DNA from 3 places in the Amphritea sp. GJ51-11 genome. Region 2 is predicted to be linked to each of the others. Evidence: predicted binding sites of a transcription regulator. Region 2 holds the regulator's gene; each other region holds the start of a gene.
The links. Region 2 encodes FliA, which starts transcription of late flagellar genes. Its sites were predicted from a motif close to CTAAAGTTNNNNNNNNNNCNGCCGATA; they were not measured.
Positions count from the first base shown of each region.

Region 1: the regulator FliA is predicted to act here: its motif matches at 6,530-6,556, upstream of AC0L4K_RS11095 (DUF5610 domain-containing protein).
Region 3: the regulator FliA is predicted to act here: its motif matches at 7,980-8,006, upstream of AC0L4K_RS03225 (putative motility protein).

Region 1 covers NZ_CM147881.1:2,471,893-2,482,380, forward strand. The annotation lists gene AC0L4K_RS11050 (zinc-binding dehydrogenase) at 1-289, opposite strand, end outside; gene AC0L4K_RS11055 (alcohol dehydrogenase catalytic domain-containing protein) at 298-1,023, opposite strand; gene AC0L4K_RS11060 (TetR/AcrR family transcriptional regulator) at 1,020-1,538, opposite strand; gene paaY (phenylacetic acid degradation protein PaaY) at 1,951-2,550, opposite strand; gene AC0L4K_RS11070 (Bcr/CflA family multidrug efflux MFS transporter) at 2,744-3,937, shown strand; gene AC0L4K_RS11075 (hydrolase) at 4,098-4,643, shown strand; gene AC0L4K_RS11080 (universal stress protein) at 4,767-5,450, opposite strand; gene AC0L4K_RS11085 (hypothetical protein) at 5,495-5,707, opposite strand; gene AC0L4K_RS11090 (YgaP family membrane protein) at 5,925-6,329, shown strand; gene AC0L4K_RS11095 (DUF5610 domain-containing protein) at 6,623-7,177, shown strand; gene AC0L4K_RS11100 (hypothetical protein) at 7,266-8,618, opposite strand; gene AC0L4K_RS11105 (outer membrane lipoprotein-sorting protein) at 8,636-9,445, opposite strand; gene AC0L4K_RS11110 (efflux RND transporter permease subunit) at 9,442-10,488, opposite strand, start outside.
Region 2 covers NZ_CM147881.1:3,541,557-3,552,044, reverse strand. The annotation lists gene flhA (flagellar biosynthesis protein FlhA) at 1-1,629, shown strand, start outside; gene AC0L4K_RS15970 (hypothetical protein) at 1,653-2,135, shown strand; gene flhF (flagellar biosynthesis protein FlhF) at 2,110-3,162, shown strand; gene AC0L4K_RS15960 (MinD/ParA family protein) at 3,189-4,004, shown strand; gene AC0L4K_RS15955 (RNA polymerase sigma factor FliA) at 4,034-4,744, shown strand; gene cheY (chemotaxis response regulator CheY) at 4,803-5,177, shown strand; gene AC0L4K_RS15945 (protein phosphatase CheZ) at 5,187-6,002, shown strand; partial or broken gene AC0L4K_RS15940 (chemotaxis protein CheA) at 6,015-8,155, shown strand; gene AC0L4K_RS15935 (protein-glutamate methylesterase/protein-glutamine glutaminase) at 8,195-9,292, shown strand; gene AC0L4K_RS15930 (flagellar motor protein) at 9,289-10,038, shown strand; gene AC0L4K_RS15925 (flagellar motor protein MotB) at 10,040-10,488, shown strand, end outside.
Region 3 covers NZ_CM147881.1:730,957-741,444, reverse strand. The annotation lists gene AC0L4K_RS03255 (FadR/GntR family transcriptional regulator) at 1-32, opposite strand, end outside; gene AC0L4K_RS03250 ((Fe-S)-binding protein) at 197-1,000, shown strand; gene AC0L4K_RS03245 (LutB/LldF family L-lactate oxidation iron-sulfur protein) at 1,012-2,430, shown strand; gene AC0L4K_RS03240 (LutC/YkgG family protein) at 2,427-3,176, shown strand; gene AC0L4K_RS03235 (cytochrome-c peroxidase) at 3,475-4,482, shown strand; gene AC0L4K_RS03230 (EAL domain-containing protein) at 4,479-7,685, shown strand; gene AC0L4K_RS03225 (putative motility protein) at 7,738-7,935, opposite strand; gene AC0L4K_RS03220 (sodium:calcium antiporter) at 8,287-9,306, shown strand; gene AC0L4K_RS03215 (LysR family transcriptional regulator) at 9,350-10,249, opposite strand; gene AC0L4K_RS03210 (dipeptide ABC transporter ATP-binding protein) at 10,251-10,488, opposite strand, start outside.

The sequences.
Region 1 (10,488 bases), 1.1 Mb from region 2:
CTTGGGCCGCTTCGATCTGTGCCAAAGGGAAAGTTTGCGCCACAATCGGTTTAATCTCTCCCCGCTCAATCCGCTGCACTAGGTTTTGGAATACCTCCTCGCCAAGCACTGTACAGCCCAATAGACTTAAATCTTTCAGATACAGCGTTCTAACATCCAACTCGACTAAAGGTCCACCAATCGCGCCCGATACCGCATAACGGCCACCCGGCTTTAGCAACTGTAAAAATTGTGGCCACTGCGGTCCAGCCACCAGATCAATCACAACATCGACACTGTTTTCTGCCAAGACTTCGATTAAATCAGAATTCCGTAGAACGACTTCATCGGCCCCAATGCTAACAACTGTTCACTTTTACTCGAACTCGTAATGGCGATGACATAAGCACCCCGTGCTTTGGCCAACTGTACCGCCGCCGAGCCGACACCACCCGAGGCACCAGAGACCAATACCCGATCTTGTGCGACAACCTTAGCACGGGTCAGCATATTTTCGGCGGTGGAATAGGAGCATGGAAAAGAGGCAAGCTCGATATCCGTCAACGCACTATCAACTGCATAGGCATGCCGCGCGGCGACCACCGTATACTGTGCAAATCCGCCATTGCATTCAGAACCATAGTACCAAGGCTGATCCAACCATTGGCCATCGGCTTCGCGAAGACAGGGCTCAATCAACACACGTTCGCCGATACGTTGGGCGTCAACATTGTCACCAACCGCAACGATGGTTCCACATACATCAGCCCCTTGAATCAGCGGAAAACGTAAGGCATTCCCAGCCCAACTGGCATCCTCCGCGGAGATCTCACTGCCAGTGTTATCACCGTCAACAGCCTGTTTGGAATACCAGCCAATACGCGTATTGATGTCGGTATTATTAACTCCTGCTGCAGCCACCTGAATCAATACCTCATTCGCTGAGGGCGTTGGCACGGCAATCGTTTCATTGAATTGCAACATCTCCAGGCCACCGTGACCGATTAGCTGAATACCCTGCATCGTTGTTGGTATAGTCATCATTGATCCTCATTAAAAAGTGTTAATAGCACCTGTTGAGCCGCCATCACCGCATCTCGGCCTAGTACTGGCCAAGCGCTGGACACGCCTTCATGTAAGATAAAAATAGCCGTCGCTAGATCATCCCTCAGGCTTTGTTCAGCCAAAAACTGATGTACCGCCGTCTTATGCGCTTGTACCGCCGCGTTTATCTGCTGATTATCAGGAAAAGCCGCGATGGCATTCATGGACAAACAACCGTGCGGCGCATACTCCGCCATCCACTGCTCTAGCCGATTGAAAATATAGATAATCGACTCAACACCTGCTGGCGGATGCTCATGTAATAGAAATGCCAAATAGCGTTGATGACGATAGGCCAATGCCGCCACCACCATCGCCTCTTTCGAGGGATAGTGTTTATACAGAGTGCGAAGGCTGACCTCACAGGCCTCTTTTAACTGTGCAACGCTGGGTTCGGCAAAACCGTATTGACTAAATGCCGCCTCAAGACGCGCGGCTATTTGCGTTTTAAGCATGACTACCTCGTAAGTAGAACAACCATTCTACCCGCAGAGTAGAACAAACACTCTACCCTGTCAACGACTCTGCGCAGCAAGCCTATTAGGGATAGGGAATAGGGAATAGAATCAACGTGGAGTTGTACGAAGATATCAATAGGTCTCACGGAATGAGGCATCACCACTAAAAGCGATGTTCAGCATTTATCTATGATATTCAAGAAATATCGGCAGCTTAAGTCGCTGTAATAATCCGTGCGTTAACCTTAGTTAGCCAATAGAAGGAGTACAAAGATGCAGAGGGAGATACACCGTCAAATCCTAAGTTAGTCTAACAAGACTAACTTAGTGATATTCGCTCAGCCGAGATTAAACAGCCACAGGGTAGTGTGTTCCCGTAGGTACGGGTCCGATCTGACGATGATATTATTCAACTTTTATATTTAGGAATTGCCCCTTCAACACCCACGTCTAAGCGGGGACGATCAGCTTCCACTTCCGTCAGGGGTTCAACTTCTTGCATGGTATTCATACTACGCAGCGTCAAATCTTGATACTGACGGGTGCCTGCCGATTTCCAGTCGATCTCTTTATCGGTCAACTCTTTGATAATACGCGCCGGCGAACCTGCCACCAACGTACGATCAGGCACTTCCATCTTAGCTTTCACAAAGGACATCGCTGCCACAATGGATGATTCACCCACGACCGCGCCATCCATAATGACAGAGTTCATGCCGACCAACGCATTTTTGCCAATCACACAGCCATGCAGCACCGCTCCATGGCCAATATGGCCGTCTTCTTCAACCGTCGTATCGGTGCCAGGAAAGCCATGCATCACACAGGTATCTTGCAGATTAGCACCGCGCTTTAACTCTAGGCGACCAAAGTCGCCGCGCAAACAAGCGTTAGGGCCGACATAACATCCCGGCCCAATGATCACATCACCAATTAGCACAGCGGTTGGATGAACATAAGCGGTTGGATCAACCACGGGTGTAATACCATCGATTGCATAGACTTTCATAATGTAATATCCACTTTCCTGATTATTCTCACATGGGTGCTATTTTAGCGCATTCTTATATACAGGAATACCCGTATTTATATTTTCACCGAATATAATTAACATGCTAAGTAACTTGTTGTTATGATGCAGCTTAACTTTTTACCCAACACCGCAACCAGCTCGCATGGCTGAACGTTACGACGGAAATTCGATGTTTAAACCGCACTCCACCGCTGTCATCATCACCCTCGCCGCCTCGGTTGCGCTAGGGCCGTTATCGACCGATATGTATCTACCTAGCTTACCGGGACTAACAGAGACCTTTAATACCAGCGTCGATCGGGTGCAGATAACCCTCTCCGTCTTTCTCTATGGCTTTGCCGTCGCCCAACTGTTTTATGGCCCGCTGGCTGACCGCTTTGGACGCAAACCCATCCTGCTAGCAGGTCTGGCACTCTTCACTATCGCATCGTTTGGTTGCGCTCAAGCAAGCTCCATTGAAGAGTTAATCCTCTATCGATTCCTACAGGCTCTCGGCGCCTGTAGCGGGCCGGTGTTAGGGCGCACCATGGTGCGTGATATTCATGGGCCAGTAAACGCAGCCAAAGTGCTCTCAATGATGGGTAGTCTGATGGCGTTAGCCCCGGCGGCGGCTCCGATCATTGGCGGTTATATGATCATCTGGTTCGAGTGGAGCTCGACCTTTATCTTTCTCACCGCGTATGCCCTGATCTCCCTGTTACTGATTGCCTTTAAAGTGCCAGAATCACTCACAGTTGAGAATCGTAGCTCATTAAAACCGGCTATCATTGCGGCCAATTTTTCAACCCTGCTGACACATCGGGTTTATCTTGGCTACACCCTCTGCTGTAGCTTTATCTTTGCAGGTCTATTTGCCTTTCTCTCCGGTGCCCCTTTTGTACTGATCGATTACTTTAAGGTACCCGCCGAACACAGTGGTATTTTCTATGCCTTAGCTTCCGGCGGTTTTATAAGCGGTACCTTAATTGCCCAGCGCATCGGTTCTCGACGGGGCATCAATGGCGTACTTAAACGGGGTACACTTGTCAGCGTGACAGCCGGATTCTGTATGCTACTGCCCGCCTTATTTGGCATACATAACCTCTGGCTGACCGCCATCACTCAGGTGGTTTATATGTGTGGAGTTGGAATGGTGATGCCACAGGCGATGGCTGGTGCATTGGCCCCTTTCGCCAAGATGGCCGGCACCGCCTCCTCACTACTTGGTTTTACTCAATCGCTAATCGCCGCCAGTGTCGGTATGCTGGTAGGTCACTATCACAGCGGCACCCCCACGACGATGGCTACCACCATCGCGCTGATGGGATTACTGTCATTGATAAGCTTTCGCTGTTGGGTACTGCCCGCAAAAACACCCCGTTAGTCCTTTAAAATCACCGCCTAGCAAGGCCATAGCCAAATACAAACCGAGGGTATATTCTTACCAGCATTAGGTTTCTGTCGGCCTGCTTTCACTTAATCAATAAAGCATGTAAGTCCGATATTTAAGCTTGGCTTCAGCCATTGTAATGCGGAGAATTGATATGCTGATCTACCCAAACTCATCCTGCCTCTTGGTCGTTGATATTCAGGAAAAACTCGCACCGGCAATACATGAAGGCGATGCGGTTATCGCCAATGTCCGCTGGCTGGCCGAAGTCGCCAAACTCGCCAATGTGCCCGTGCTGACCACCGAACAATACCCCAAAGGTTTAGGCCCAACGGTTGCAGAGCTGCAGGATGTTTTACCGAAAGAGGGTTTCATGGAAAAGATGCACTTTTCCTGTATGGCAGAGCCTAGCTGTAATGAGAAGATCAACAGCATTAAACCTAATCAAGTGGTTATTGTCGGTATGGAAGCCCATGTGTGCGTTTTACAAACGGCAATACAGATCAAGCAGCAAGCCCGAGAAGTATTTGTGGTAGCCGATGGAGTGTCATCGCGTAACCCCGCCGATAAAGCCGCGGCATTAGAACGAATGCGCCACTGCGGCATTCATATTGTCACCAAAGAGATGGTCGGCTTTGAATGGATTCAAACATCAGGCACCGATCAATTTAGAGAGTTTAGCCAAAACTACCTGCGTTAATCGATACTCTATCGACTCATGTAATCGGTATCGCCATCGTCAATAAAAGTAAAGGAGCCACCGACTCCTTTTTACTAATCATCGACTTTGCCGCTTTGTGGGCAACAAGATCAACGTCAGGCGTTAGCCATTTTCATCGATGCTGCTAACAAATCCCGGCGGTTTAACCACCATTAAATCCGCCTTCAGGTCATCTAGAATCCGTTCGATAGTACTACCCACTAAGATTCGATCGACCATTCCCCGCGCCACACCACCGACCACTAAAATATCGATATGAGCTTCATCCACATATTCCAAAATCGCCTGTGGTGTCTCTTTTTCTTTGAGGGTGACCGCCGGGCTATCCGTCGTCAAACCATAGGGTTTAAGCAGTTTCGCTAGCGCCTCAACGTGCAGTGTTCTCACCGTGTGTTGCATGCTTTCAAAATCGGTCACGAGGTGCTCATCAAAAATAACGGAATGGGGTAGCACACTGAAACTATGCATCACTTTCAGATCCCCTTCGAGGGTATGAACCATGCGCCGCGCCCACTCTAAAATCATATGATCCAACGCGGCAGGAAGATCGCATTCATGGAAAGGGTCTACGGCGGCAGCAACATGCCCTCCATCAGACCAGACCTTCTGCTTCACTAATAGCAGTGGCACCGGGCACTCCCGAATTAACTGCCAATCCGCTTGATCAAAAATATAGTGGCCAAGACGACTGTGCTGCTTAACCGGATGTAACACAATATCAGGCCCAAAACGCAAGGTTTTTTGCACCACCGCTTCGGCCTGATGTCGGTGCCAACACACATCCATATCAACCTCAATATTGAGTTCCTTGAAAGGTGTGGTGAGCGGTTCTAATTCTGCTTCAATATGGCGCTGATAAGCTTGCTCGGCATGGCTGAGAGCGGCTTTATCAAAGAGGTAACTATTACGTAATGAGGCATTGTAACAGCAGCAAAAAGTTCTACTTTGGCACCGCTACCCTCGGCCAAACGCAGCGCTTTTTCTAACAGCAGTGCCGAATCAGCCCCCTGTTCGATGTTCACCAAAATTTTACTGATATCCACAATAGAACCTCCTTAGTGGTTATGCTTAAAGCATGAGCTAGCCAGCCTCATTTGCCAACTCAAATCGTTGATGCAGCACAAATAAATTAGCCTTAATCACCTCGCCAAACAACGACGAAATACGAGACTATGTAAATCTCATTTAATATTAGTCATTTCTAATATATACTTATCATCAAGCCTAAAGGCACATTAACTAACAACGAGGTTAACTTCTATGACGCTTAACGCTGCGCTTCGCCTATTAGCCGGATCAGTTATTCTTATTAGCCTAGCGCTAGGCACTTATCTCAACCCAGTGTGGTATTACCTCACCGGCTTTGTTGGCCTAAATTTATTGCAATCAGCCTTTACCCAATGGTGTCCCGCCATGACGATTTTTCGGATGTTCAAGCTAAAAGAGCAAACCTGTATAACGGGTATGAGTGTACACCAGGGTGTCCATATTATTGCGGGTTCACTGGTACTGGGCACCGTGGCCGCTTATCTGATTTTTGCTGCACCACAATGGGTGCTATATATCACCACCATCGTCGGTGCCAGTTTGCTGCAATCGGCTTTCACCGGCTGGTGCCCAGCCTTTACTATCGCCTCATTACTGGGCTTTAAGAAAGTCTCATAATCGCGTTATATTAGTGCTCTCAACGCGCTAACAGAACAGCTAAAAATGCCGCCATTGCGGCATTTTTTTATCACTCTTCATTAGATTACCCCCATCAAAACCCGCAGTAACAATAACGCATCACAGTCCCATGATAAGAATGATGAAATAGCCCAGTGCGATACAGGACGAAACATCAGGCTACCGATGAAAAACTTTCATAACAGAAAACCACCTTGCTGCCGATAACCTTCTACCTGACTGGGAGCGGCTGAACACAGCCACCCTGCAACCTTATATATAAAGGAGATGATATGGAGATCAAATCTACAACCCAGACGATCACCGATCAGAGTAAAACCGAGGCTACTCAGGCACAGCAGACTAAGACCGCGCATAATCAAGCGATTTTAGAGGCCTCGTTGGAAGTCAGCATCTCCTCGGGAAATGACTCTTTAGCGCTGCTCTATCGCACCGCCGTAAACGAGCTAAACAACGTCCTCGAAGCGGACCTGGGTGCATCCTCTATTCAGCAAGCCTATGATTCTGGCCTAGACGTCACCCCGGAAGCCACCGCGGAGCGCATTGTGTCATTGAGTGCGGCGTTTTTTAGTAGCTATCAAGAACAACATCCAGAAATGGATAGCCAAACTCAAGCGCAAAGCTTTGTTGACATCATTAGCGGTGGTATTAATCAAGGGTTCGCCGAGGCCCGCGATATTTTAGAAGGACTGCAGGTACTCGATGGTGATATCGCCGCCAATATCGATAAGACCTATGAGCTAGTGCAGGATAAACTCTCTGCTCTCACCGATACCCTGCTGAAACAAACACAAACCTTAGCGGATAGTACTGACGAGCAAGCTTAAACAGGCAGAATAAAGTCGCAGCAGAACTGACTTAAAAAAACCGGGCATCGCCCGGTTTTCTGTTTTACCTCGGAGACAAACTTATCCATTAAAAAGCATAGCGTATGCGACCATAAACATTACTGGCATCTTCAAACTGACCAAAGAAGGTATGCGCCTTAGCCCCTTCAAAGATATTCGCTCCCACGGCGAAACTCAGATTATCACTGTAGCGATAGCTGACCGAAGGTCTGAAGTAATGATCTTCATCACTGGGTGAGTAGAATGCAAACAGTGACCACACCAGGTTATCCTGCCACATTCGGTAGTTCAGTCGCGTTGTATAGAGATAACGGAACTCTTCCGGGTTGTAAGGCGAAGCGGATGCCGCTTCTAGCGCTTGATAGTCTAAGGTCTGCTCAAGATAATACTGTAATCCCAAGGTTAACCTTGGCAGTAGTTCCCGTTCATAACCCAACAAAAAGCGGAACTGACTATTAGGCAACGCAGGATCACTGCCATCACTATCGTCCGCCATATGCCAAGCAACCTCTGCATTGGCTAAACCCGCCCCGAGATTACCCCGCACACTGGCACCCAATACATTCAGACGGCTAAAGATGGCATTTCCGGCATTATCCAAGCCATTCGGTTGCTTCTGAAATCCCCGATAACCATAAAGCGCCCATTCGGTGCTATCAATATTACCGGAGATACGCGCAGCAAACTCGCCATTAGCAAAGCTATTCGCAGGCTCTTGCGCATCGATACGGCCTTGCGGTGCCGCTACATTCTGCCCTGCCTGGGGCGAAAACCATGAATACCGCTCACCATTAATATAGCGATCAGAGGTATAATCCGGCATCCATACCAGATCAATACTGGCAGCATCACCGTAATAACTAGCCTTCGCCGCCAGCACCGGCGCTTTCAGGTATTCGGTATCTCGACCGGAAAAAAACGACTGCCAATCTTTCGGAAATAGATCATTCAAAAACAATAAGTCGCCAGTCCCCCAGGTCAACACCTGCTGACCCAGTTTCAAGTCCGTACGCTCACTCGGGGACAAAGTGTAGGAAGCTTCACGCAGATCGATTCGCCCCCCTCGCTCGACCCCATCCGCGTACACATCGGCCTTCAATGCATAACGGTCATCACCAACAAAGCCGCTGGTTTCTAAGCGTACTCGTAAATCCGCGAGGCTAGCATCATCCATCGGTGAAAAACGCTCATTGAGCGCTGGATCATAACCGACCCGATTGCCTAGCCCAGCTTCAATAAAGCCATGCCAGACCTGAATGCTCGCCTCAGCACTACTGTCTTCACTCCAGCTATCATCACCCCACCCATCGTCGCCCCAGTCTTGCTCACTCGGCGCGGACCCGACAGGTACATCCTCTTGCGCCATCACCTCAGCAGCAAAAACCAATGCCATCGACAACACGATACTTTTTATCGGCATATTCATATCCTGCCTACTCATGACGCTGGACGTTTAAGCCACTGACGGGGCGGATTACGCAATGAACGCTCGGAGAAGACCGCACTGTCCATGCCGAGATCATAACGAATAAAGCGAAATTCCATGGTCGTACTGGCGCCACTAACAAGGTCGCTAACCCGCGATTTAGTCACCGTAGGAACACCTTGAATAACCTCGGTTTCCAACACTTCGACCCGACGATACAACTTATCATTGGTATCGTAATAATCGGTTTTCACTGGCAACATCGTGGTTTTATCGATCCATACCCGATAACGACTAAACTCAACTCCACTGGCATCTTTAGGGATGTTATCGAGCACATAATTCTCAGCGGTAATATCCGATAGTTTATGCTGATCCTCTTCAGGATTTCGGCCAGAAACATCTTCATAAAAATAATGGGAACCAACAAAGCTGGTACGTTTATCCCCGGCGGAAATCCGTTTAACGAGGTCGAGTCCCGGTAGATAGAGCCAGCGGTCATCATCTTTCTGGGTATGCTTTTCAACCAAAAAAACCGTATCCCGAACATCCGCAGGGCGACTAAAGGCCACCAAGAACTGCTGATCACCGCCGTCTTCATAATCCCGGCGCAAAATAGTGAACTGACGTTGTTGTTGACGCCCTTGGGAATCTTGAATCAACATCCGCGCTTCAGAGCGGCCATCGGCACCTTGATAATAGGATGCTAGGTTAGCCTGCTTAACGATCTCGTTCACATCAGTAAGATCGGCCGCATTGAGCTGAACCGGCGCACTCAAGGTTAGCCCAATCACTAATGTGGTAAATAGTTGCTTAATCATGAGTTACTCTCCTTTGCTGCGGACTTAACACCAAACAAACTATCTTTATCGTTAATCATCTGCATCACCGCCGGCAATAACATCACGGTGACCACCGCTGACACCGCCATAATGGTGGCTAAGAAGAAGCCCACCGTGATGTAGGGCACCAATGGGGCAAACAACAACGGAGTAAAGCCGATAGCCACCACCACCGCATTACGGCTAATGGCGCGTGAAGGCCCGCGATACACCTCAGCAACGGTTTGCTCCCAGTCACCACATTGACGATAAATCGCCCGAGTGCGTTCCAGAAAGTGGATCGCAAAATCCACCGACAAACCCAATGTCAGTGCCGACAATACGGCTATCGGCATATCATAATCTTTACCGACCAAGCCGATCAGACCATAGATAAACAGAATAGTGACGGTTAACGGCAGCATCGACAACAAACCAATCTTGATCGATCTAAACAGCACCACCATGATCAGCAGCACCATAAAGAACGCGCCTATTAAGCTGCTCAACATGCCGTTAACCATCTCATCCTGCCAGACAACATTAATATAGGTCAGACCCGCCCAGTTTAGGGCAACACCTTCGGGCAGCGGATGCTCGGCCACATAACCATCCACCAGCGCCAACACCCGGCTCATATCCTGATTATCACCGCTGCTAAGTTGTAGCCACAACACGGTCGAACGGAAATCCGGTGTCACCATATGCCATAGATCATCCGGACGATGTGATCCCTGAAAGCTCAACACGGTTTGCGCGGCAGCGGCGGCGCTGGGAGGCAGTTTAAATTGCTCTTCAACCCCTCCGTTAAGCTCCCGATATACGGTTTTCAACAGTGTCGGTAAACCGTTGCTTTTGCCTATATAGTCAGACTGATCCAAGAAGGTCTGCAACTCATCAAGATAGTGCATCGCTGCCGGCGTCAGAAAATACTTGCTGCCTATCTGCGCCTGCTCACTCATCTCTAGCAATGCAAGCCACATCGATTCATGGGCACTATCGTCATAACTCAGCTGATCAAATAAATTGATCAGGCCGTTGGT
Region 2 (10,488 bases):
ATTGATGCCGATTTGAATGCGGGATTGATCAGTCAGGAGGATGCCAAGCTGCGTCGGCAAGAGGTGACTCAGGAAGCTGACTTTTATGGTTCGATGGATGGTGCCAGTAAGTTCGTTCGTGGTGATGCGGTAGCGGGTATTTTGATTCTGGTGATCAATATCCTTGGCGGGCTGGGTATAGGCATGTTGCAACATGACCTGTCTTTTGAGCTGGCGGCCCGTTATTACTCCCTGCTGACCATTGGTGATGGGCTGGTGGCGCAGATCCCTTCGTTGCTATTATCAACCGCCGCAGCAATTATGGTGACCCGGGTTAATTCTTCCCAGGATATGGGGCAGCAGATTATTGGTCAGCTATTTGGCTCGCCAAAGGCACTGGCCGTTGCAGCTGTTATTCTGTTTATTATGGGCTCTATCCCGGGTATGCCCCATGTGGCGTTTTTGTCGTTGGCAATTGCTGCTGGGATTGGCGCCTACTTTATTCAACAGCGCAACTTGGCAGCCAAGGCTGAATTGGTTGAAGAGGGCGCGGCTAAAACCAAGCAGACGGAACCTGAGCCGGATGTGAAAGAGCTAGACTGGGATGATGTGATGCCGGTCGATATGATCGGCCTCGAGGTGGGCTATCGCTTGATACCGATGGTTGATAAATTGCAGGGCGGGCAGTTGTTGAACCGGATTAAAGGGGTGCGTAAAAAGCTTTCTCAAGATTTAGGCTTTCTCGTACCGTCAGTGCATATTCGCGATAATCTCGATTTAATGCCTGGAGCCTACCGAATCACCCTAATGGGTGTGTCTGTGGGGGAATCGGAGGTCTATCCTGATCGAGAGTTGGCAATTAACCCCGGTCAGGTGTTTGGTACTCTCAAAGGGATCGATGTAAAAGACCCTGCCTTTGGTTTGGATGCGGTGTGGATTGAGCAGAGCCAAAAGGAGCAAGCGCAGACCCTCGGTTATACGGTGGTTGATGCCGGCACAGTGGTGGCAACCCATCTTAATCAGATTCTGCAGGCGCACTCCCATGAACTGATGGGACATGATGAAGTACAAAAATTATTGGATCTATTGGGGAAAACGTCCCCAAAACTGGTAGAAGAGTTAGTACCTGGCAAGCTTTCTGTGAGTACACTGTTAAAAGTGCTACAGAATTTGCTGATGGAGCAGGTGCCGGTCAAGGATTTCAGAACCATTACCGAATCGCTGGCTGAAGCGGTTGCCCGGACGCAGGATCCGCAAAGTCTCACGGCGGCGGTACGGATATCTTTATCGCGTATGATTGTGCAGAATATTGTTGGTAATGACGATGAGCTGCCGGTGATTACCCTCGATCCTCAATTAGAGCAGTTGTTGTTAGGTTCTGTGCAACGGGGTGAGGGTGGAGAAGGCTTAGTGATTGAACCAACCATGGCTGAACGGCTGCAAACCTCCTTGGCGGAGGTTGCACAGCAGCAAGAGATTGCAGGGCGGGCTTCCATTTTATTGGTGGCGGCTCCAATCCGGCCGTTGTTGGCTAAGTTTGTACGTTATGGTGAGCACCAAATTAGTGTGCTTTCCTATCAGGAAATCCCCGAAAATAAACGGGTTACGATTATTGCTACGGTGGGTGGCCAGAATCAGGCCGGTGCTTGATTGGGTAATGAATAGAGACGGTTATGAAAGTTAAACGCTTTTTTGCTCCGGATATGAGGCAGGCCATGCAACGGGTCAGGGACGAGATCGGCCCGGACGCGGTGATTGTCTCTAATCATCGGGTGGCGGGTGGCGTTGAAGTTGTGGCGGCCCATGAGCATGAGTATGAAGCTGCGCAGCAAGAATTTAAGCGTAAACGATCAGCAGAGCACGCCCGTAAAGAAGCCCCTAAGCCCGCCAAATTGCAGAGTAACCTCGCCGAGGAGCTGCGCAAGGCGCAGGCGCGGATAGCCACGGCTCAGGAAGGTGCACCGGAACCTAGACAAAAAAATCGGCAGCTGGATGACGATGATGATGAGCTAACTGAGATTCTCGATACGCTAAAGCGCCGTCAACAAGGGCGCCAGTATCAATCGCCGAATGTTCAGGAAACCAAGGCGCGGGTGGCTGCACCGAGGCTTGATCCTACTCGGCGGCGCCATGAATTTGCACCAGAACCCCCCTGATCGAGATAATGAGCAAGATGCGATTGCCGCTTTGCAGCAGGAAATCGAATCCCTTAAAAGCATTCTTAATCGTCCCCAGACGGTAGAAAAGGCTGAACCTCCGCGTCCACCCTCTCCGCCTCAGCCAGCACGAGCAAAAGCTCAGCCCGCTAAAGCTGCGGGGCGTCCGCGTCATGAGTTGGCTGATTCTGCCATTGTAAAAGTTGAGCGTCGCTTAGAGCGGATCGGATTAGGCCCGCAGATTAGTCGCCAGTTATCGTCTAAGGTGGTTGATACCGATGAGTTGGATGATGCTTGGCGCTCCACTCTGACTCGTTTTAGTGACAATATCCCAGTGATGGGGGAAGATTTCGTCGAACGTGGTGGGATGATTGCATTTGTTGGCCCTACAGGGGTGGGTAAAACCACCACAATTGGCAAACTTGCAGCCCGTTATGTGTTAAAACATGGTAGTTCCAGTGTCGCGCTGGTGACGACGGACTCCTATCGTATCGCTGCGCATGAGCAATTGCTTACCTTTGGTCGCATTCTGGATGTGCCGGTGAGGGTCGTGGATGAAAACAATTCGTTGGATGAAGTACTGGTTTCCTTGCGAGGCAAACGTCTAGTATTAATAGACACGGCGGGTATGAACGCCCATGAACCGCATACCCAGGCACAGCTGAATATGCTGGAAGATGTCTCTGTGCGGCTGAAAAAGTTATTAGTACTGTCCTGCTCGAGTCAGCGGCATGTGATCGAAAGTGCCTATGCCACCTATGCTCCCTTGGGGTTGAGTGGTTGTGTGCTAAGTAAGCTGGATGAGTCCGGTAATCTAGGGGAAGCCCTCGATCTGGTGATCGAAAACGGTTTGTCTGTGAGTTATGTCACAGACGGGCAGCGGGTGCCGGATGATATTGACGTGGCGCATAAAAAGGATTTGGTCAGCCGGGCGGTGATCACGGCGCAGAAAGCGACCCGTAGTCGTCGCGTATTTCATGAGCATCAGCAGGATAGGTTGGCCAGAGATGAGCATTGGGAGAGCTGATTTGTTAACAGATACAGGAAACCGCCATGAGTAGTTCGCGACCGGTTAAGGTGATTGCCGTTACCGGTGGTAAAGGTGGCGTAGGCAAAACCAATGTCTCGGTTAATATGAGTCTCGCATTAGGTGAGATGGGACATCGAGTGGTATTGATGGATGCCGACCTAGGACTTGCCAATGTAGATGTTTTGCTGGGGGTTAAAGCGCAGCGTAATATTTCTGATGTGTTGTCGGGTGAATGTGGTTTAAAAGAACTACTGATCGATGTCGGTACGAATGTGCGTATTGTGCCGGCGGCTTCGGGCACACAAGCGATGACGTCATTAAGCGTCCATGAGCATTCGGAGTTGATTCACGCATTTAGTGAGATCGCCGATGATCTCGATATTCTTGTAATTGATACGGCTGCCGGTATCTCAGAGGCGGTGGTGAGTTTTGTGAAAGCGGCGCAGGATGTTGTAGTGGTCGTTTGTGATGAGCCGACGTCTATTACCGATGCCTATGCCCTGATGAAATTACTCAACCGGGATTACAAGATGACCCGCTTTCGGGTGCTGGCCAATATGGTCCGCACTGAGCAGGAAGGCCGTAATATGTATAACAAGTTATTGACGGTAACTGACCGCTTTCTCGATGTGACGCTTCAATACCTGGGTTCAATACCTTATGATGAAGCGGTAAGGAAGGGAGTGAAGCAGCAACGTGCTGTTTTAAAAGCGTTTCCGCAGAGTAAAGCGGCGCTGGCTTATAAACAGTTGGCAACTAAAGTGGACGCTTGGCCGATGCCTTCCAGCCCGCGGGGGCACCTTGAATTTTTTGTTGAGCGTTTGATTGCCGGCGCCTGAATAAATTATCAGAGTAACGTATGGTCTCTATGTATAATCAGCTTCAGTTTCAGTCAAGTCAGGAGATTATTGAGCAGCATACGACGCTGGTTAAACGTATTGCTCATCATCTATTGGCGCGTCTGCCGAGTAATGTCGTACTGGAAGATCTGATTCAGGCGGGTATGGTCGGTCTGCTGGAAGCCGCGAAGAAATATGATGCGAGTAAAGGGGCCAGTTTTGAAACCTATGCGGGTATCCGTATTCGTGGCTCGATTATTGATGAGGTCCGTCGAGGGGATTGGACGCCCCGTTCAGTGCACCGTAATGGTCGCCGGGTTTCGGAAGCTATTCAGACGATTGAATCGCGTACCGGTCGAGATGCCCAAGATGGGGAGGTTGCTGCTGAACTTGATATCAGTGTCAGTGAATATCATGCATTATTGAAAGACTCCGCTGAAAGTCGTCTGTTTAGTTTTGATAAATTGACGGGGCCGCAGGATGAGGGGCCGGGGGAAACCATTGCGAGTAATTCGCCAAACCCCTCTGACGAGTTTGAAGAAAAAGATTTTATGAAGGCGATCGCCCGTGAAATACAGGGGTTGCCGGAACGTGAGAAGCTGGTGTTGTCACTGTATTACGATGAAGAGCTTAACCTTAAAGAGATAGGTAAAGTGCTTGGTGTCAGTGAGTCACGGGTAAGCCAAATACACAGTCAAGCGGCATTACGGTTACGTGGTCGTTTAAAAGAGTGGCGGTGAGTCTGAAGAATAACTTGCCGTTTAAAACGAGTTAGGAGGGATTGTCTTGAATAAAGACATGAAAATTCTGGTAGTAGATGATTTCTCAACGATGCGACGGATTATAAAAAATCTGCTGCGGGATTTAGGGTTTACCAATATTGTCGAAGCGGATGATGGTTCAACCGCACTGCCTGTGCTTAAAGCCGGTGGGATTGATTTTTTGGTGACTGATTGGAATATGCCGAAAATGTCCGGCATTGATCTGTTAAAAACGGTTCGAGCCGACCCTTCGTTAAGTCATATACCGATCTTGATGGTCACGGCTGAAGCCAAACGAGAACAAATCATTATGGCCGCACAGGCGGGTGTTAACGGCTATATTATTAAGCCCTTCACCGCTGCGGTACTGAAAGAGAAAATTGACAAAATCTTTGAGCGCCTGCAGGGCTAGGAGGCGTTTATGTCTGATTTTGAAAAACATTACGACCAGCATCTTTTTGAAGTAGAGCTACAGACACGTGCTGAACGGCTTGTTGAACTGCTCAGTCAAGGGCAGTTACCGCAAGCGATGGATCAGGTACAGCAGCTCAATGAGATGCGTCATCAAGCACTCTACCATGAGGTGGGAACTCTCACCCGGGCCGTGCACAATGCGATTGTTGGCTTTACCGACGACGTTAGTTCTACCGAGTTATTGCAAGATTCGAAACAACGTATCGCTTCAATTTCAGACGCCAGTGAACGTCTCTCCTATGTGATAGAGTTGACTGAAGCTAATGCCCATAAAACCATTGATCAGGTGGACGAAGCATTGCAGCATGTTGCTACGATTGAGCAGGATTTCTTACAACGCCAAGAGCTGATTGAAGACCTTGCGGCGCTTAAGAGTGATCACCCACAACTCGAAGCACTCTATGAGAAAGCCTGTCGCTATGCCGGTGACCACAAAGTTGTTTTAGGCCAGCTAAAAGAACGGTTAACGGGTATTTTACTCGCACAGGAATACCAAGATATTACCGGTCAGTTAATTAAGCGGGTTATTCAGCTGGTGGCTGATATCGAAGAAAAACTAGTTGGATTAATGGCAGTGGCCTCCCGGGTGAATAGCCTCGGTGCGTTGCCGATTGCGGATTGTGCGACACCAGTAGTCGAACCATCGGTTGCTGAGAGTTCAGAGATTAAAGCCGAAGGGCCTCAGATGAAGGGGCGAAATCAAGGGGCGGTTGCATCCAATCAGGATGATGTTGATGACCTCCTGTCTAGCCTCGGTTTTTGAAGGGTAAAGCGAATGTCCTTGAATGTTGATCAGGAAATATTGGAAGACTTTTTAGTTGAAGCTGGAGAAATTCTAGAACAGCTATCTGAGCAGTTGGTCGATCTTGAGCAACATCCTGAAGATCGTGAATTACTTAACGCTATTTTTCGCGGTTTTCATACCGTAAAGGGCGGGGCCGGCTTTCTTCAACTCGATCCGATGGTTGATTGCTGCCACAGCGCTGAAAATCTCTTTGATCAGTTGCGTAACAATGCTTTAAAAGTTTCTTCAGCGTTAATGGATCTAGTGCTTCAAGCATTGGATAGTATTAACGCTATGTTTGAGACAGTAAAGCAGGGTAGCTATCCTGATCCGGTTGATCCTCAGCTGTTAGCCGGCTTAGATGCGATCGCTTCCGGCAAGTCCCTTGGAGCACCGATGCCGTCGTCAGCGCCAGTCGCACCGGCGAAAGCCGATGATGTCTCTGTTGCGGCAGAGTTTGATTCCCTCGTGGCGGGGTTGGCGACGGATGTTCCTGGTGCGAATAGTGCAGGGGCCTCTGATCTTATTACTGAAGATGAGTTCGACGACCTACTCGATCAATTGCACGGCGCTCATGGTGCACCGGGTATGTCGGCCCCCGTCTCAGATCTTATTACCGAAGATGAATTTGATAACCTGCTAGATACTCTGCATGGCCCGGGTGGTGCACCCGGCGTTAAGCCTGTTGATACCCGTGCCGATGATGAGTTTGATCAGCTACTGGGTGCGACTGAGCCGGCTTCGCCTGTCATGCCAACCTCAGCGGTAAGTGATGATCTAATTGACGATGATGAATTCGAACATTTATTAGATGATCTGCAGTCTAAGGGTGAAGGCGCCTTTGCGGCGATAACGCCTAAACCGACTGGCGCTGCTCCGATGACGCCCGCGACCTCCTTTTCTCCCCCAGTGTTGAGAGCGCGCCTGCCTCGGCAGCCGCAGCTAAAGCCCATCCCCACAAACCGGTCGCTGAAAGCAATGTTCGGGTGGATACCCGTCTGCTAGATCAGATTATGAATATGGTGGGTGAGTTGGTACTGGTTCGTAACCGCTTGGTTAGGTTGGGTGCTGAGGTCGACGACGGTGATATGTCAAAAGCATTAGCGTCATTAGACATGGTGACCGCTGATCTGCAGATGTCGGTGATGAAAACCCGCATGCAGCCGGTTAAAAAGGTTTTTGGTCGTTTTCCTCGCTTAGTTCGCGACCTATCTCGGCAGTTGCACAAAGAGGTCAACCTTGAACTGCGCGGCGAAGATACCGATCTGGATAAAAACCTAGTCGAAGCATTGGCAGATCCTCTGATTCACTTAGTCCGAAACGCAATCGATCATGGTATTGAAGAGCCTGCCGTTCGAGAATTTAATGATAAGCCTCGTGAAGGTCATGTGCTGTTATCGGCTGAACAAGAAGGCGACCACATTCTGCTGGTGATTGAGGATGATGGCGCGGGTATGGATCCCAATGTACTGCGTAATCTAGCCGTTAAACGCGGTATGCTTGATCATGAAGCAGCCGCTCGACTGAGTGATCATGAGTGTTACAATCTGATTTTTGCAGCGGGCTTCTCAACCAAAGAACAGATCTCGGATGTTTCGGGTCGCGGTGTTGGGATGGATGTGGTGAAAACCAAAATCTCCCAGCTCAACGGTAAGTTAGATGTCGATTCTACCCTTGGCATGGGGTCGCGTATTGAAATACAGGTGCCGTTGACTCTCGCTATTATGCCCACCTTGATGGTGCTGCTTGAAAGTCAGGCGTTTGCACTACCGCTGGTCAATGTAAATGAGATTTTCAATCTTGATCTAACACAAATTAATATGGTTGACGGGCAGCAGGTTATTATCGTTCGCGATAAAGCGATGCCACTGTTTCATTTGAAACGCTGGTTGATGAAAGGCTTCGAGAAAGACCCGTTGCCTGAAAATGGCCATGTGGTAATCACTAACGTTGGTACCATGCAGGTCGCATTTGTGGTTGATCAACTAGTGGGTCAAGAAGAGGTTGTAATTAAGCCCCTTGGCTCTGTTTTACACGGCACCCCAGGATTATCGGGCGCTACGATTACGGGTGATGGTCGGATTGCTTTGATTGTTGATATTCCTAGCCTCTTGAAGGCATACGCCAGTTGAGCATTATGTTCGCGCGGCAGACTTATACTGGATAACCGTATGGCAGTTCGAGTTTTAGTTGTTGATGATTCATTCTTCTTTCGCAACCGTATAAAGCAAATACTGTCTAGTAACCCTGGCATCGTCGTGGTGGATACGGCTAAAGACGGTGAAGAGGCGGTGGCTAAAGTGAAGTCGCTGCATCCGGATGTGGTCACTATGGATGTGGAGATGCCGAAGATGGATGGCATCACCGCGTTAAAACAGATTATGTCTGAAAACCCATGCCAAGTGATTATGTTGTCGTCGCTGACACGTCGTAGTGCTTCGGTCACCCTTGAAGCGCTAGCCCAGGGGGCTGCTGACTATATGGAAAAAGACGCCCGGGCCTGGGTTGCAGGGCCGGGTTCCACCGAGTCTGGTCATATAGAAACCATACTGACCGAAAAAATTCTGGCGTTAGGTCGGCGCACGCCTCGCCCAGTATCGTCTGTTACGATTAGGGCGAATAGAACCTCGGTGAGTGCCGCTTCAAATGTTATCAGTACCCCGTGGAAGGAAAAAAGCGATAAGGAGGTCTCTGTTCCAGACTGTGACATTGTTACGATTGGTTCCTCTACCGGCGGCCCTGCAGCCTTACAATTTATTCTGACGCAAATACCGGCTGATTTTCCTGTGCCAATACTGCTGACTCAACATATGCCTAAAGCATTCACCTCTGTTTTCGCCAAGCGTCTCGATGATTTAAGTCTTATCAAGATTAAAGAGGCTGAAAATGGTGACAAGTTAAAGCCGGGGCATGCTTATCTTGCGCCGGGTGGTCAGCAAATGATTTTAGATCCGGCCAATCCCAACAAGTTGATTATTCGCGCAAGCGATGAGCGCATGACCTATAAACCGAGTGTTGATCTGACCTTCGCTTCGGTGGCCAAAGGCTATGGTCGGCGGGTGTTGGCGCTGGTCATGACCGGTATGGGGGCTGATGGTTGTGATGGTGCACGGGTGTTGAAAAAAGCTGGTGCCACGGTTTGGGCACAAGATAAAGAAAGCTGTACTATTTTTGGTATGCCAAAAGCCGTTATTCAAGCGGATCTGGCTGATGCGGTGCTGAATCTGGAAACTATCCGGCAACTGTTTAATCATTGGGGACACAAATGAACCTAGTGAGTCTGAGTGGCATACTGCTGGCGGTTATTGCCATTTTTGGTGGCAACTATCTCGAAGGTGGTGGTTTTGATGAGCTGTTTGATCTTCCTGCCCTGTTGATTGTGATTGGGGGGACCTTTGCAGCGGTGTTAATTCAATCATCCCCTGCGGAGCTTTCTCGAGCAGCTAAGTTATCTGTGAGTGTGTTTGGTAAAACCGATTTGGATTACCGTGACGGGATTAATAATATTGTCAGCTGGTGTGTAACTGCGCGTCGTAAGGGATTACTGGCGTTAGAGGATGAGATTGCCGGCCAAAGTGATAGCTTCGTGCGCAATGGTTTGCAGCTGTTGGTGGATGGCCGCACCGCGGATGTGATTCGTTCGACCCTTGAAACCGAGCTAGTGAGTCGTGAAAATCGTGACTTGCAGGCGGCTAAGGTGCTCGAGAGTATGGGCGGGTATGCCCCGACGATGGGTATTATCGGTGCGGTGCTTGGGTTGATACATGTGATGTCTAACTTACAAGATCCGGCTAACTTAGGGTCGGGTATAGCAACCGCATTTGTCGCAACAATTTATGGTGTGGCGCTTGCAAACCTGCTGTTTCTGCCGCTGTTTAATAAGATTCGAGCGGTGATATTGAAGCGTTTTTACTATCAAGAGATGATGCTGGAAGGGTTGCTATCCATTGCCGAGGGCCAGAACCCTAAAATCATTCAGCTACGTCTGCAAGGATATCTGGAACAGGGGCCTTAACGTGTCCAGGCGTCGAGTCGAAGAGCAAGATCTACACTCCCAGCGTTGGATTATCTCCTATGCTGACCTGTTAACCTTATTGTTAGCGCTTTTTGTGGTGATGTACGCTATCTCGTCGGTGAATGAAGAGAAGTATCGCCAGGTCGCTGACTCATTTGCCGGCGTGTTTGCTAAGCAACCCTCTAATAATCCGGTCGATAGACAATCCACAGTTGATCCCACTGGCGTTGGTCAAACCTTAGGGGAGGCCAGTCAGCAAAGCACAATCGTGAAAATTGTGCCACCAAAGCCGGAAAATAGCGCTGCACTTCAGGCGATTGGTGAGCAGCTGCAGATGCAGTTTAAAAAACTGATTCGCACCGGACATGCGGCGGTGCAGAGTAATAATCTTTGGGTCGCCTTAGAGTTGGGCGCCAATCTCGTTTACCCTGAAGGTGGCTCATTACCAGC
Region 3 (10,488 bases), 1.9 Mb from region 2:
TGTAACAGATCGTCACTCAAATTCGGCTTCATACAGAGATAACCCTAGGCTTTTGGTCAGACCAGTTTCGAGTGTAACATTTCTTTCCTGCGCGTCATTAACTATCTTGAGTAGCAGCAACGCAATAATAAGACTTAGGCGCTGACCACATTCATCCAGCCCTTAAGCCAATAACGATAAAAAACGGTAACCACAAATGCCAAATACATCTTCGGGTCCGCGTGTCGGCCTGTTCGTCACCTGTCTAGCGGATATGTTTCGCCCATCCGTCGCTTTCGCCACGGTAAAACTATTAGAACAGGCGGGCTGCACCGTCGAGGTACCTGAACAGCAGACCTGCTGCGGCCAACCCGCCTTCAACTCCGGTGATCGCAAAACCACCGCAGAAATTGCCCGGCAAACGATCGATGCCTTTGATGGTTATGAGTACGTGGTCGGGCCGTCGGGTTCCTGTATCGGCATGCTACATCAATACCCGGATCTATTTGATCCTGCCGATCCCTATTTTTTGCAAGCAAAGTCACTGGCTGCACGATCCCACGAAATCACTTCATTCCTATTTGATGTATTGTATTCCGAAGCACTCGAATCCCAGCTAAAACAACTGCAATTTGATCATAAGGTCACCTATCACGACTCCTGCGCTGGCCTAAGAGAACTGGGTATTAAACAGCAACCGCGGCAACTACTGAGCCATGTACAGGGCGTCGAACTCGAAGAGATGGATGAAGCAGAAACCTGCTGTGGCTTTGGTGGCACCTTCTGTGTGAAATATCCCGAAGTATCCAACCGCATGGTATCGAATAAAACCGACAACATCAGCAATACCGGTGCCCACACCGTGCTCGGTGGTGATTTAGGCTGCCTGCTAAACATGGCCGGCAAACTCAAACGGGAAGGCAAACCGGTTGAAGCTCGGCATATTGTCGAAGTATTAGCCGGCATGACGGATACCCCTGCGATTGGCGAAGCCGATTACAATCTGGCACAACAGCTTTAAGGAGCGAGACAATGCAAATCAATACTCCGTTCTTTAAGCAGCGCGCCCATGATGCGTTAGCCGATGAAAACCTGCAAAAAGCGTTAGCTAAGCTAAAAACAGGCTTTCCAGAAAAACGCGCCATTGCCGTTGACCGGATGCCTGAATTTGAACAATTACGTGATGAGGGACGTGATCTCAAAAACCATATCATGGAGCATCTCGACCTTTACCTAGAGCAGTTCGAGAGTAAAGTGATCGAAAATGGCGGTCATGTTCATTGGGCCAGAACCGCAGACGGCGCCAATCAGATCATTCTCGATATCTGCAAGCAGGTTGATGCCAAAACCGTGACCAAAGGTAAGTCAATGGTCACCGAAGAGATCGGTCTGAATGATTTCCTCGAACAAAACGGTGTGCAGCCGATTGAAACCGATCTGGGTGAATATATCCTGCAACTGCGCCACGATCACCCCAGCCATATCATCGCCCCGGCGATCCATCTTAATTTAGAAGATGTCTCCGAAGCTTTTCATGCTAACCACCACCGGCCTAAATCCAACGATCCCGCCGTACTGATGCAGGAAGCCCGAGAGGTACTGCGTGAAAAATTTGTTGCCGCCGACGTGGGTATTACCGGCGCTAATTTCTGTGTCGCCGAAACCGGTTCGACCATTATTGTCACCAACGAAGGCAACGGTGATTTAACGCAAACCCTGCCAAAAACCCATATTGTGGTCACCTCAATCGAAAAAGTCGTTCCGACACTGGAAGATATGACGCTGTTTCTACGGCTTTTAGCCCGTTCGGCCACCGGACAGGAATTCTCAGTCTACAACACCCTATCAACCGGCCCCCGTCGCGAAGGTGATCAAGATGGACCGGACAACTTTCACGTTGTCCTGGTGGATAATGGTCGTAGCGAAATGGTCGGCACCGAATTTCAGGATATGCTGCGCTGCATTCGCTGCTCTGCCTGTATGAACCACTGCCCAGTCTATGGTGCGGTGGGTGGACACAGTTATGGCTGGGTCTATCCTGGTCCGATGGGGTCGGTACTCACCCCACAGATGATCGGTATCGAAAAAGGCGGCATGCTGCCTAACGCCTCTACGTTTTGCGGTAAGTGCGAATCCGTCTGTCCGGTTAAAATCCCACTCCCCAAATTGATGCGTCATTGGCGTGAAGACGAATTTGAAAAACACCTGCAACCTAAAGCCGCCCGTTATGGCTTAGCAAGCTGGGCATTTTTTGCTAAACGGCCAGCCCTATATAAGCCTTACACCCGCATGGCCAGTTGGCTAATGAAAACCTGGGCCGGTAAAAATGGACGACTTAAAAAACTGCCCCTAGCCAGTGGCTGGACCGATTGGCGTGATATGCCGGCGCCACAAGGGAAAACCTTTATGCAAACGTGGAAAGAACAACAAAAAGCGGGAAAACAGCCATGAGCACGACAACAAAAACCGTGAATGCTAATCAACATAGTCGTGCTGAGTCAGCATCCCACACCAGCCGGGCCGATATTTTTGCCAATATTCGTCGCGGGCTGAAGCTCGACCCTGCCGATACTCAGCGGCAGCAACGGGTCACTAACCGACTATCAGCCAAAGCAAATAACCTAATACCCGCACGTTCACAACTCCCTGTTACCGAACAGATCGAGTTGTTTAAAACTATGGCCCTCGAAGCGGTTGCCGAACTCATTGAATTGGATTCGATTGAACAAGTGCCGCAAGCCTGTGCCGACTGGTTAGCAGAGCATCAGTTTAACGAACTCAACAGTGCCAGCAATCCGGAACTTAGCGCGCTCGACTGGAGCCCTCTGGTGCAGCAGCAGATCACACGAACAGAACGGGTGGCGCAAGCCGGTGATATTGCCAGCCTCACCACCAGTTTTGCCGGCATCGCTGAAACCGGCACCCTGATGTTGCACTCCAGCGCTCAAAGCCCCACCACTCTCAACTTTCTGCCAGATAATCATCTGGTTGTACTGCGCCGTTCAGCGATTGTCGGCTGCTATGAAGAGGCATGGAAAAACCTCCGTCAGCAATGTTTCGGAGACAACACCGCGAACCAATTACCCCGTACCGTTAATATGATTACCGGCCCGTCCCGCAGCGCCGATATCGAACAAACATTGCAGATGGGTGCCCACGGCCCTAAAACGCTGGTTATCTTGCTGATTAACGATTAACTTGCTGCCTGACCGGACATCCGTCCGGTCAACTCCTTTTTCAACAACTAAAGGCCTTCAACCATCTCGGCAGCACTCTCTTAGCGTGACAAACCACTCGCACTACCTGTTATCCTCTCAACCACGGTTTAAAACGAAACCACGTCGATTAACACTAATATGCCCCAAAACAGGGATAAAAGTGGCCGAAAAATCAACAAAATACCGATCTGATAACACAGATCATGGTCAGAGATCCAAAAATACGATAAAAATAGGCATTCCTATTCAAGCTACGACCTGACATGAGGATGCCTAGATGCAGGCATTGCAGCAGTACAATCGGGCCATGATTACCCGTCTGAATCTGATATTAATAGCAATAACGCTGTTACTGTTAGCCACAGCCACGTCCGCTAGAGATCTCAGTTCAGAACCGATCACACCTATTCTGCCCGCCAACGATCTTAGCCAGGCTAAAATCCGCTTAGGCAAAACGCTGTTCAACGATCCAAGGCTGTCTCACGATAACAGTATCAGTTGCGCCAGTTGTCATGATTTAAGCGCCGGCGGTGCCGATAAAGGCCCACTGTCTTTTGGCGTTAACGGCACACCGGGGACGACTAATACTCCCACGGTGTATAACACTCGCTTGAATTTCGTCCAATTTTGGAATGGTCGCGCCGCCAATTTACACGAGCAGATTAACGGGCCAGTACGCAACCCGGTTGAAATGAACTCCACCTGGCCCGAGGTCATCGACCGGCTACAGCAGGATAAGAGACTCAAACAGAACTTTGCCGCGCTTTATTCCGATGGGCTAACAGCCAACAACATCCGCGATGCTATCGCCGAGTTTGAACGTTCGCTGATGACTTTGAACGCCCCCTTCGATCGCTGGCTTAAAGGCGATGAGTCCGCGCTGAGTGTGGAGCAAAAACAGGGTTATCGGCTATTCAAATCCTACGGTTGTATCAGTTGTCACCAAGGTCAAAATGTCGGCGGCAATATGTTCGCTTTTTTCGGTGCGGTCAACGACATCTCTGAGTATTTTAAAGCCCGGGGAACCCCACTCAGTGAAGCCGATTTAGGACGCTTCAGCGAAACCAATAATCCTGACGATCGCTACCTTTTCAAAGTACCTAGCTTACGATTAGCCTCGCGAACAGCCCCCTACTTCCACGACGGGTCCGTTAACGATTTGGCCGCAGCGATCAAAATCATGGGCCGCTTTCAGTTAGGTCGGGAGATCCCTGAACAACATATCGCATCCATCAGCGCCTTTATTCGCTCCCTAGCCGGAGAACATCCGGAGCTCGCTGAATGATCTGGTTCAAAGCCCGCCTCTATCTGACATCCCTACTGGCAATCGTCTTATTGGGGTGTTTGTTTTATTTAGGCCACAACGGACACACCCAGCCTAGCCAGCAACGGGCTGAAGTCTTATTACAACTTCAAGCGTTTGATAATGCACTGGATTTGGAAGTGTTAACCATCAGCTCAATGAAGCAGCAAAATTACGACCAGATCGTCAAACTCACTCGACAGCTGCAGCAGCAGGAAAACAATCCCGATATTGCCGCGTTGTTTAATGGCCTTCCCGTTGATCTAAGCGAAAAACTGCAACAATACCGTCACACCTTGCATCAACGCATTACATTAGCCGAACAGATCAAAACCCATGCAGCGAAAGCTCGCAACGGTATGAACTATATTCCCATGCTAATTGCAGCCATCGAAGAAAGAGACCCTGACAACGTACTCCCGGCCAGAGACATCTTAAATCAGCTATACCATTTCCATATTTTCAAAAGTGAGTTAGATGCCTCCGCATTAAGAAATAAGCTGCAGCAACTGACCAATTCATCCGCTAGCCTGCAGGCGCTTAAGTTTCATATCAGCTCAAACCTGACAGCCCAAACTCAGCTGAACCAGCTACTAACGGAGTATAAACAGATCCCCAATAAATCCGCCTTTAACCAACTCTATAGCGCGTTTCTTAGCTACCGGCAGAAAGCCACCCAGCAAACAGACTATTTTAACTCCGTACTAATTGGCCTAACCACCGTATTGATATTACTACTGAGCTTTCTTTATCTGCGCCTGATTCGCTCACACAATCAGACAGAACAGGCACAAATACGTCTCAAAGACGGTGTGGATAACATCAGAGAAGCCTTTGCGCTCTTTGATACTGACGATAAATTGGTACTCAGCAATCGTAACTTCGCCCATTACTACCCCTGGATCAGTGAACTACTGCAGCCTGGAACACCGAAGGAGATCATCCAAACCGCAATCGATGCTAAATGCCACTATCAAAAAGACCGCCACTCAGATCATCGGCTGATTCAACAAACCGATAATGGCAACTACTACCTATGCAGCAATAGCACCACTAACGAAACTGGCGAAGTCTGGATCAGAGTGGATATCACCGAAACACGACGCAAAGAACAAGAGCTGCGTAAGTTCTCAAGAGCCCTCAAGCAAAGCCCTGCCGCAGTGGTCATTACCGATATTAACGGCATCATTGAATATATTAATCCAAAAGCCGAAGAAGTTAGCGGTTACTCTCTTGATGAGGTTGTCGGCAAACGTCCAAGTCTATTCAGCTCAGGTGATCTATCGCCGGTCAACTATCAAGCGATGTGGCAACAGATGCTATCCGGTCAACCTTGGCAAGGCACCTTTCTCAACCGCCGTAAAAATGGCTCATTATATTGGGAAGCCGCTACTATCTCGGCAGTGCGAGACTCGCTGGGCCAGATCACCCACTTTGTAGCGGTGAAAGAAGATATTACCGAACGACGCGCCACCGAAGAGCAGCTCCGAATGAATGCCGCCGTGTTTGAAACCACCAATGAAGGGATCATGATCACGGCACCGGATGCCACTATTATCTCGGTTAACCCCGCCTTTAGTGAAATCACCGGATATAGCTCTGCCGAAGTGGTGGGTAAAAAGCCTAACATGTTCCAATCGGGCAAACAGAAAGATACCTTTTATCAAAACATGTGGTTATCGCTGGAAAAAGCCGGCAGTTGGTCAGGTGAAATATGGAATAAACGCAAAGACGGCAGCGTTTATCCACAATGGTTATCGATCGCCGCAGTGCAAAATCGTGATGGCCTGCTAGAACAGTATGTCGCGGTATTTTCTGATATGACCCAACGCAAGAATGATGAAGAACAAATTCGTCAGCAGGCAAACTTTGATGCCCTCACCTCACTACCCAACCGCATTATGCTTAAACGGGAGCTGACCCAGATACACCACCGCTGCGATCAAGCAGGCTGCCTCTGCGCCCTACTGTTTATTGATCTTGACCGGTTCAAAGCGGTTAACGACACCCTCGGGCATTCTGTGGGCGATCAGATGCTACAACAGGTTAGTTTACGGTTAACATCGGTGATCGGTGAAAACGATCTACTGAGCCGCTTTGGCGGTGATGAATTTGTCATTGTATTGCAAAACCTCACCGATCAAGAGGAAGCCGCCATAATCGCTAAGCAGGTGATCGAAATATTACAACCGCCGTTCCAACTGGCGGGCCGAACCCTCTATATTGGCGCGAGTGTCGGCATCTCTTGTTATCCCAACGACAGCGACAGCGGAGAAGTAATGTTGCGCCATGCGGATATGGCGATGTATCTGGCTAAAGACAATGGTCGCAACCAGTATCAATTCTTCAATGCACAGATGCGTGAGCAGGTAAAAAATCGCACCGAACTCGAACAGGCGCTACGTCAGGCGATCAATAATCACGAGTTTGAACTCTACTACCAACCCATCAGTAACTGCCTGCAACATAGAGTAGTGGCTGCTGAAGCTCTGATTCGTTGGCACCATCCAGAGCGCGGCCTCATCAGCCCCACCGAGTTTATTCCCCTAGCGGAAGAAACCGGTTTAATCCAACCCATTGGCCTGTGGGTACTCAGACAAAGTTGTGAACAGATTGTTAAATGGGAGCTACAGGGCATCAACAACCTTTGCATCACCGTCAATGTCGCCAGCAATCAGCGTTTATTAGGCTTCGATGCCGAGGTCGCCGCCGATATCATGCACAGCGTCGGTGTCGATCCAAGCAAGATCATTTTTGAAATCACCGAAAACATGTTTCTGGAAAATTCAACCGAAGCGATCGCCTGGTTGCAGGAGTTTAAAGCCCTAGGTTCAAAACTGGCCATCGATGATTTCGGCACCGGTTATTCATCCCTGAGCTACCTTAAACAGTTCCCGATCGACAAACTAAAAATTGACCGGGCCTTTATTCGTGACCTGCCGGATAATAAAGAAGATGCCACCCTCGTAAATGCCATTATTGCGATGTCAAAAAGTTTAGGGTTAGAACTGATCGCTGAAGGGGTCGAAACCATTGAGCAGTTGCAGTATCTGCATCAGCTCGACTGTCCCAATATTCAGGGTTTCCTGTTCAGCAAACCGGTGCAGGCCGAGCAGCTACCGGCGGTTATTGAACAGATAAAAGCCGACTTTCCCCGGCTACTGCCGACCGATTATGAGATTTAATGGAGGCAATAAAAAACCGCCCTAAGGCGGTTTAAAGAGAACCCGCCAACCATTAAGCGCGGATATCGATATTCTGTCCCAACGAAGAACTCAGATCGACCGCAGGCACGGCGGTACTTTCCAGCAGCTGTAATGCCATTGCGCCTTGCAGCTCAATATTGTCTTTTGCTTTGCCGGCCACAGCCACTGCAACATCCTGTTGTAGCGAAGCTTGCTGATATGCCGACGCTGATGCAGCTGTTAATTCCATAAAACTCATCTCCAATGCGTTTATTCAAACAGGCCTAGACTATATATCGGCCATTGCCGCTCAATGTTTACCTTTATCACGGTCAGTAGTAGGTACTTTTATCCCTTTAGTAAAAAATCACACTTATTATATGAATCTCTGAACGTCAAAAATCTAATAAAGGTGCTGTTTTGAAATTAACGATAATGACTACGATTTAAAAGTCACTGCGAAAAAGCATCTGCCTTTAGCCTTAACTGTCTTTGAAACCATTACAGTAGCGTTAGCATGATAAAATACAACTATGGTTATGTATGTTTCAGGCGCTGTAATAACACCACTTAACCCACTCTCATTGTTTGTAGGGGTTGTATGTTTACTTCTTTAACGTTCAGCATGACTGCTTTTGTTGTTGCTGCATTGGTGATTATCATTGCAGGTAGCAAGTTAGCGAAACTCTCAGATTCATTGGCCGATCAAACAGGTTTAGGTGAGGCTTTATTTGGCATTTTTCTCTTGGCTGGCGTGACCTCGCTGCCTGATTTTGCAGCGACACTGACGGCGGCAATAGACAATCGCCCTAATTTGGCGATGAGTAATGTTATGGGAAGTATGGCGGTTAATCTGGTGTTTCTTGCGGTGGCTGATATTGTTTATCGCAAAGCTAACTTGGAACATGCGGCAGCCTCTTCCGTCAACCTTATGCTCGCAGGTCTGCTCATTGTATTGTTGACATTACCCCTGCTGGCGGTCTTTAGCCCCGCAATTACTTTTTTCAATATTCACCCCGTCACACCGGTGATTATTGTCGCTTATATATCCGGTTTACACTTGGTTCTTCATACTAAAGCAAAGCCTATGTGGTTTCCTCGACAAACATGTCAAACGGTTGCAGACCAACCCGATGAGCATCATCACGGTAATTTATCCTCGGTATGGATAACGTTTATTTGCATGGCGGCTCTAACGGGGGTTTCTGGTTGGGTTTTAATGGAATCAGCAAAACAGATTGCAGATCAGACCGGTATTTCTGAAACGCTGATGGGTGGTTTTTTCACTGCACTGGCAACGTCGACACCGGAGTTAGTCACTACCATTGTTGCCATACGTATTGGTGCTTTAACCCTCGCCGTCAGCAATATTTTTGGCACTAACTGCTTTAATATGTTGGTGGTTGCCGCTGCAGATGTGGGTTATACCCAAGGTTCTATCTATCATGATATGGCGCCAGTTCAAGTCACATGGGCTTTAGTGAGTATTTTAATGACAGCGACTTTACTGTTAGGCATGGTAAGACGCGAGACTTATGGCATTGGCAAAATTGGTTTTGAGAGCGCTCTTATTTTAGCTATCTATGGTATTGCGCTGAGTGTGATCATACTGAATGATTAAAATGAAGACATAACCATAACGCAGTCAATGAACTGATAACAAACTAGAACTCACTCACTTCTGACAGAGCACCACAGCGTTGCTCCAACGCCAATTGGATAAAATCCCGAATCCCCGGCAAGCTACGACGGTTTTTCATCCACACCACATGTTCAACCACTTCATCGGTAGCCTCAACAATAGGTACCACGGTCAAACGCGGATCAGGACGAATATCCTGAGCCAATGCAAAACCAATACCCAAACCATGACTCACCGCTTCAGACATATCCAAACGGCCATCCACCACAACATTCCCTGAGACGGTCAGTTGCTGGCGACCAAACAGCGCTTCTAATAACTGTTGGGTACAGGCCTCCGACTTATAGATAATCAACGACTCATCGGCCAATTCGCTTACCGAAACACAGGGTTTCTCTGCCAGTGGGTGATCAGTCCGTAAAACCGCCATCAAGCGATGGGCCGAAAATGCCAAACGCGAAAGCTCGCTATTGTCATCCTGTAGTGGAAACAGTCCAATATCAACATCCCTATTGAGCACCAACGCTCGACACTCTGAGGTCGTTACCGATCTGATTTTTAACGTTGTTTGGGGAAAACGGCGACTAAACTCAGCGATTAATGGCATAAAGATAATTGACGAGGCGTTCGCTACCTTCAACGTCATTTTGCCCGGTGATAAGGCCGGGTTCGATAAGACTTCAATGGCTGCTTCAAGATCATGATACTGTCGAGTGATCTGATATAGCTGCCGGCCTAAGTCGGTCGCTTGTACCCCTTTGCTAAAACGCTCTAACAAGGGGGCACTAAAACGGGATTCTAACTTACGAATCTGCGCTGTTATGGCCGGCTGACTCACCGAAAGCAGCACCGCGGCTCGCGTAAAGTTACCCGCCTTCAAGGTAGCATTAAAAGCGCGAATCTCTGCCATGGAAAAATCCATCTCACACTCCTTGCGTCGAGTCCGCCTGCATCGAGCGCTCTGCGATTTGTAGCAGATCTGGTAGACGTTGCTGGCGCCCTGCGGGCGAATCCAGCAACGGAATTGAGGCGATCAGCTTTTGGGTATAAGCCTGTTGAGGTGTGAGGAATATCTGTCTCACAGAGCCCTGTTCCACCAGCTCTCCCTGTTTCATCACGCAGACCCAATCGCACAGGTTGGCAATCACACTGAGATCGTGA